2 regions of the Butyrivibrio sp. ob235 genome follow, and region 1 is predicted to be linked to the other one. Evidence: a T-box and tRNA genes for the amino acid it is inferred to sense, from the RefSeq annotation. Region 1 holds a T-box; the other holds one or more tRNA genes.

Region 1 (3,547 bases):
TAACTCAAAACAACAGACCCTCACCACCGGCTCACAAGTCCTTAAGTTTATCTCTCTCCTCCTCTATAACAGCTTTGTCCAGGCGCTCAAACAGTATTGATATCTCCGGAAGTCTATAGCCTGAAGGAATCACCTTAAATTCCCAGGCCGTATTTATTCCAAACCAGCTGCAGACCTTATCCGATGAAAATGGCAGGAAAGGTGCAAGTACTACAGCCAGATTCGCAATGATCTGAACGCACTGATACAAAGTATTTCTGCAGGCTGCCTCGTCACTTGTTCTTGTTTTCCAGGGCTCCTGTTCGTCAAAATATTTGTTGGCTTTTCGCACCACTTCAAATACACCTTCTATGGCATCCTTGAAATTTCCTTTTTCGATCTGTTCACCTGTAGAGGTGTATAGCTGTTTCAGCGTATCATCCCAGTCTCCTGAGGAAGTGCCCTCCGGGATCACCCCGTCAAAATACTTAGTGATAAACGTAAGAGTTCTGTTTATGAAGTTTCCGTAGGCCCCTAGAAGTTCGCCGTTGTGATTATTGACATATTCTGACCAGGAAAAATCGGAGTCCTTTTTCTCGGGTCCGTTCGCCAGGAAATAATAGCGAAGAGAATCGGGATCATACTTATCCAGAAGGTCTTTTACCCAAATCGCATAATTTCTGCTTGTGGAAATCTTCTTTCCTTCCAATGTGAGATATTCACTTGATACTATCTGATCGGGAAGACGATATCCCGCGCCGTGGGTAATCAAAAGTGCAGGTAAAATAATAGTATGGAAGGGAATATTATCCTTACCATGGACATAGTAGTGCTTTGCATTTTCTCCGAAAAGCTCGTCAAAACTCTCACCTTTCCGGTCTGTTACCTGCTTAGCTGCAGACAAGTAACCAAGCACATTTTCTGCCCAGATATAAATTGTCTTTTTCTCATAGCCTTCCTTTGGAACAGGAATTCCCCATTCAAGGTCTCTGGTAAGTGCTCTGTCCCTAAGTCCCTCATCAATGTAGCGGTTTGTGAAAGATATGGCATTTTTTCTCCAGTTCACCCCATTATCAACAAGGTCGCGGAGCTGTTTTTCCAATTTACTTATAGCAATGTACAGATGAGTAGATGCCCGGAATGTCACCGGGTTCTTACAGACAGCACAGATAGGCTCTTTTAAAATTTCGGGATCAAGAACTGTTCCGCAGGCGTCACACTGATCTCCCCTTGCAGGCTCACCGCAAACAGGACAGATACCGGTTACAAATCTGTCCGCAAGGTAAGTATTGCAGCACTCGCAGTAGGCCTGAGGCGTCTCCTTTTCATAAACATAATCTCCGTCGTAGAGCTTTCTGTGGAATTCCTGCACAAATTCTTTATGCGCATCGTCGGAAGTTTTGGTGTAGCAGTCGTAGGTAAATCCAAGACGATTAAAGCAGTCCACAAATTCCTCATGATAATGATCACTGATTTCCCGGGGCGATTTTCCCTCAGACTTAGCCCTGATGGCTACAGGTGTTCCGTGACAATCACTTCCGGAAACAAAATACACTTTGTCCTTACAGGCTCTGTGATATCTTGCAAGCACGTCGCCGGGAAGAAGCCCCGCAATATGTCCGATGTGTAATGAACCGTTGGCGTAGGGCCAGGCACCACCTATCAATATATTTCTGTTCATCTCATTTCCTCCTTTGAATTAAGTTTGATAACAATCAGCAGTTTCTTAATTTTTTGTACAAAAAAAGCCCTCCTCTCTGAATTATTTTCAGGGACGAGAGCTTACGCTTCGTGTTACCACCCTAATTCACTCACACCTCACGATATGAGCCTTAGCAACTACGGATGGGAAATGATCCATCGATAGTCCGGCACTGTAACGGGCGCACCCGTCGTAGCCTAAGTTCAAAAGAACCTCGGTACGCGGCTCCAAGACCATGTTCGGTTGCTGCTTGCTCACCGGCTCTCACCAAACGCCGACTCTCTGTAAAGCTCCTAACAACTTACTCTTTCTCTTCACAGCTTTGCTATAGGTTAGTACAAACATATAGTTATGTCAACTAAAATAAAAATATAAACTCCCCGGAATCTGTTTATGATTTCCGGGGAGAAGAGAATTATCTACAATAAGTTTCACTCAGCGACCGGCTGGAAATTGATGATCTCTGCATTCATTGCTTCATCAAACATACGCTGAAGCTCTGTGTCATCATCCACCTTGTCTTCGCCGACATAATAGGTTGCATTTCCGTCGGTATCGAAGGTCTCGGAAGCTTCCTCAGCTACTGCAAGTTTTCCATCCTTGATTGTGTTCTTGGTAACAAAGTGGTGACCTGCTGTGATAAGCTTGCCATCAGCCATTGCCAGGGGATTAGCTGTTCCCTGTGAAGTAACACTGCCAAGATACTTAACGGCACCGTTCTCATCATATATGAAAATTGATGAATCAATTGCTGCGTCTGTATCATCCCACTTGTAGCAGCCGCTTGCTACCAAAAGAGCATCCGTTCCATCGATAGTTACATTTGCGTAGCCCATTCCTGCTTTAAGACTATCAACGAGTTCAGTGAAGGTTGCATACTGTGACATATCAACTTTTGAAAAATCTACAGGTGCAATATCTGAAAGAGGCTTTAGTTCAACGTCTGATTCCTTCTGGTCCTCATAGTTCTTCATAGCTTCATCGTACTCTTCCTCAGAGATAGGAGTCCATTCCTCCATATCATAGGTAGCAAACCAGGGCTTTTCCTCGTCCTCGTAGCCATCGTACTTATAGCCGTACTGACAAACCATATCTGTGTCATTGTTCATAAGTGCATAAAGTGTAACGCCGCTTTCCTCTGCTCCGCCGGAGTATTCGTTGGAGATAAATGAATTGTCGTATACATAGTATCTGTCTCTTGCTCCGCCGCTTACTACGTGAGTTGCTTCTTTGTCTACCATTGTGAATACATCGTAGATCGCACCGCTCTCAATATCACCTATGAAAAGTTCATCAATACCGTCGTCGTTTACATCCTTGTATGCAAAGCCGATTTTTGAAAGGCCGTCCTCGCCCTCTGCCTGCATTATTGCATAGTAGTCAGGTGCATAGCCCATCTCCTCGAGCTTATTGGCATCTGCGCCTTCATTTAAAGCGTCAATGAAATCACTAAGTGTATAAGCGTAAAGGTCCTTGCCCTTCATGCCTGCGCCATAACTGAAGGTTCCGCCGTTTGTAGCAGTGATATTTTTGATAATGTCTTCAGCAGCATCATAGAGTTTTCTGAAATCCTCGGGCATGTCCTTGTTGTAGTCCCACTGGATCTCTGTTGCTTCGCCCTTTACCACATCGTAGCTAGCGCCATCCTTGTCAAACAGCTCGCCCTTCTTCATATAAGGTCCGCCGGCATATTCTGAAGGTGTCTCTCTTGCCCAGATTGAGAAAATAAGTCCGGGGAAGCCTTCCTCTCTTGTCTGCTTATGATAAATATCTACTCTGCCTTCGCTGACCTCTGCTTCAAAAATTCCTGAAAACTCATCAGGTATTGTTACTTCGAAAAGATCTGCTGTGATAACGTTGTCGGTT
Region 2 (3,547 bases), on a different contig from region 1:
GTGCTTGATAAGGATGACTATACCGTTGAATATAAGGATAACGTTGACCCGGGGATTGCCGATGTTATTGTCACTGCAGTGAACCCCAATTATTTTGGGAAAACAGTTAAAACCTTCAGAATAAAGAAGAGCTCCGTATCTGATAAAGAGAAGGAAATATCAGATAAGATTGATGACAAGCTTCATAATGATGATGACAAATCTTCGGATGATAAAAAGAACGATAAGGATGACGCTGAAAAGAAGGCTGAGGATATAGCTGATAAGACAGGCGTTTCCGATATCATTGACAGAATAGAGGAGAAATACAAAAAGGAAGATAGTAAATCTGCTGAAGTATCCTCCGGAAATGCTGTGGTAACAGAAGAAGTAAGCCAGCCGGTGGTTGTAGTAAATACAGCTTATCGTCACAATATTGGAGATAAGGTTATCTGCCAGGGTAATACTTATGAGGTTACCTCGAATGATGATACGGATCTTACAGTGAAATTTTTAAAGGCAAGATCGGCATCATCCGGTAGCATTACAATTCCCTTGTCCATCGTAATTGACGGCAACGAATACAGAGTAACCGAAATAACGGAGAATGCATTTAACGGTAATAAGAGCCTCAAGACGGCTGTTATCGGTGAGAATGTAGAGAAGATTGGTCAGAACGCTTTCTATGGCTGCAAGAAGCTTAAAAACGTGAAAATTAAGACACCGTTCCTTTCAAAGAAAACAGTAGGTAAGAATGCCTTCAAGAAGATCAACAAAAAGGCTAAGGTTCAGGTTCCAAAGAGCAAGCTCAAAGCTTATAAGAAAATTCTTAAAGCAAGTGGTGTTTCAGGAAAATCACAGAAGGTTACAAATAAATAAATTAAAGGCTTCCCTAATTACTGCCTTCCCCTTGGGGGAAGGCAGTAATTAGGGAAGCCTTATTTTTTTATATCGTTACATATTCAGCAAGCAGACTATATGTATTCTTAATTCCATCAATATGAGTTCTCTCATAGCCATGACTTGCTCTGGTGCCGGGACCAATTGCAGCGTGCCTTATATCGAAGCCTGCCACAAGCGCCGGATCAGCGTCTGTTCCATAGTGTGGAGTGAAAATATCGGGGACATAGTCAGCACCGGATTTTCTGCCGGCTTCCTCAAGCTCTTTTATCATGTCAAGATTATAAGGGAATCTACTATCCATGCAGAATACTGAAACCTTGCGCTCAGAGCTGGTCTGTTCAGGTCCGATGCAGGCGATATCCAAAGCAAGGAAATCCTTAACATCGGAAGGAATGCAGGATCCGCCGTGTCCAATCTCTTCATAGAAGGGAATGAAAGCATAAATCTTACGATTTAATTTTATTTTGCCATCTTTAACATCGTGGAGCAGTTCCATAATAAGTGCGACAAGTGCCTTATCATCAATAAAGTGTGATTTGATATAGCCATTGGCATATGTAAATCTGGGTTCAACAGCTACATAATCACCAATTTCTATACCAAGCTTTCTGACATCATCAGCGCTCTTTACATCCTCATCAAGAACTACAAAAGAATTGGTATCAAAGCTTGCAACTTCTTTGTTTAATTCGTCTTCTGTGACGTGAACTGAAGCATTCTTTCTCTGGACGCAGCCGGTTATAACATTTCCGCTTCTTGTATGAATACGAACATTCTCACGCTCGGTATGATATGCGTAGAGACCGCCAACCTTGTATACCTTAATTGTGCCATCATCATTGATGTGGCGAACCATCATGCCGATTGTATCGCCGTGAGCGGTGATGAGGAGCGGATTCCCTTCGCCGCCGATTTCAGCTAAAATGCCGCCCTTGTGAAGGGTGGTGGTTTTGAAGCCGAGCGCCTCGATTTCCTTTATAAGATAATCCTGAAGCTCGTGGTACTGACCTGTGACGGAATCAATAGCCAGCTCCTTTTCAAGCTCTTCAAGATATCGTTTTTCATTTAATTCATAGCTCATAAGATAAACCTTCCTTGTTTTGATAAAATTGTGACTAGTGGTCACTAAGATATAATAGCATAAAAAATAAGACATAGGTCACTGACTTATGTCTTATTCTACATAGCGAGAGGGGGATTCGAACCCTCGACACCGCGGGTATGAACCGCGTGCTCTAGCCAACTGAGCTATCTCGCCATATTCATTTTTTTGTCGTCTCTTGCCGACCGACTAGGATAGTATATCGCTCCCCAAAGGTAATGTCAACAATAATTTTAAATTTTTTTCAAAGAATTTTTGGAGCTCTATAAAGGTAATTATAATACTTTTATATCGCTTTTTTAATAGTGAGTTAATTGACTTTGGATTTTCTCTAAAATACCATAAAGACATGATTAATCTTGTTTCAATTTATTCGTCCAATATAGTTGGACTTTTGGTAATGGCAGTGATCCTGCTCAGCCGTGGATGGCGAATTCAGAACAAGAATTCCGAAAGTCTGATACTTCTTGTGATGATTTTTTCTGTTATATCCGGCTGTATCGTTGATCCACTGGTTTTCTATTTTGATGGAAAGCCTGGGACATTTGTTCGCATTTTTTTGTATATTGGTAATTCGTTCCTGTTTTTCTTAAATGCCGTTATAGGACCGGCATATATAACTATAATTGTCAGACATATCAACGAAAGCCAGTCCTGTAGACAGAGGCTGATTGTATATTCATTGTGTCTAAGTGAGATACTGCTTCTTCTTATAAATATATTTAAACCTCTTGTGTTCCTGATTGATGAAAACAATTGCTATCGAAGGCTCTCTTTTTATGGCGTGTACATAATAGTTGAGGCCTTTTTCCTGCTTTATGGACTGTATGAATACTTTGCGGCGAAGCGGAGAGGTAGGATTCTCAGCTTTTTCCCGACATGGCAGTTCCTTGTTCCCATTGCGGTTGGTATGCTGGTGCAGACGGCATTGTACGGAGTATCTTTGATCTGGCCGTGTGTGGGTGTGTCTGTGTGCTGCATAGCACTGAGCCTTCAAAATGAGAATATCTACCTGGACAAACTGACAGGTGCGTTTAACCGTTTTTATCTTAATGAAATAGTGAATGCAGCAAAAAAACGCGGAGAAAAACTTTCGGCCTTAATGCTTGATATGAACGGATTTAAGCAGATAAACGACAACTATTCTCATACGGAAGGCGACAATGCACTAATTGCTATGGCCGATATTTTGAACCAGGTAGTAATGAATAACGGCGTTGTTATCCGCTTTGCAGGAGACGAGTTTATCGTAATTCTGGATAAAACAGCAACACATTCAATCGCTGATTATAAAGAATTTATTGCTGATGCTATAGAAGATTACAATGACGCGTCAAAAAAACCTTATAAACTGTCTGCGGCCATCGGTGGAGATATCATCGACCTAAGCACCGATGAGAACATCGATCTGATAAGCGAAATTGATAAGCATATGTATGCTGACAAAGAGGAGTACTATAAGAAGAATAACAGGCGTAAGAGGTAGGAAGTATCATTTTCACCGCGATTTGAGGATATTTCCATTTTGTGGTATATTTCAAAGAAGGCAATTACAAGAGAAAT

Evidence for each region. A T-box is a leader RNA that pairs with one kind of tRNA and senses whether it is charged. The one in region 1 lies ahead of metG (methionine--tRNA ligase), so its partner is inferred to be a tRNA-Met.
Region 2: it encodes a tRNA-Met, which carries the amino acid that the T-box ahead of metG (methionine--tRNA ligase) is inferred to sense. The anticodon was not compared.

What each region holds. Positions count from the first base shown of each region.
Region 1 is NZ_FOBE01000007.1:62,883-66,429, forward strand. Features, by position in the region: gene metG (methionine--tRNA ligase) at 32-1,660, opposite strand; T-box leader at 1,747-2,008, opposite strand; gene BMW61_RS07600 (hypothetical protein) at 2,113-3,547, opposite strand, start outside.
Region 2 is NZ_FOBE01000011.1:6,065-9,611, reverse strand. Features, by position in the region: gene BMW61_RS09730 (leucine-rich repeat protein) at 1-858, shown strand, start outside; gene BMW61_RS09725 (M42 family metallopeptidase) at 926-1,963, opposite strand; tRNA gene BMW61_RS09720 (tRNA-Met) at 2,067-2,140, opposite strand; gene BMW61_RS09715 (GGDEF domain-containing protein) at 2,334-3,470, shown strand.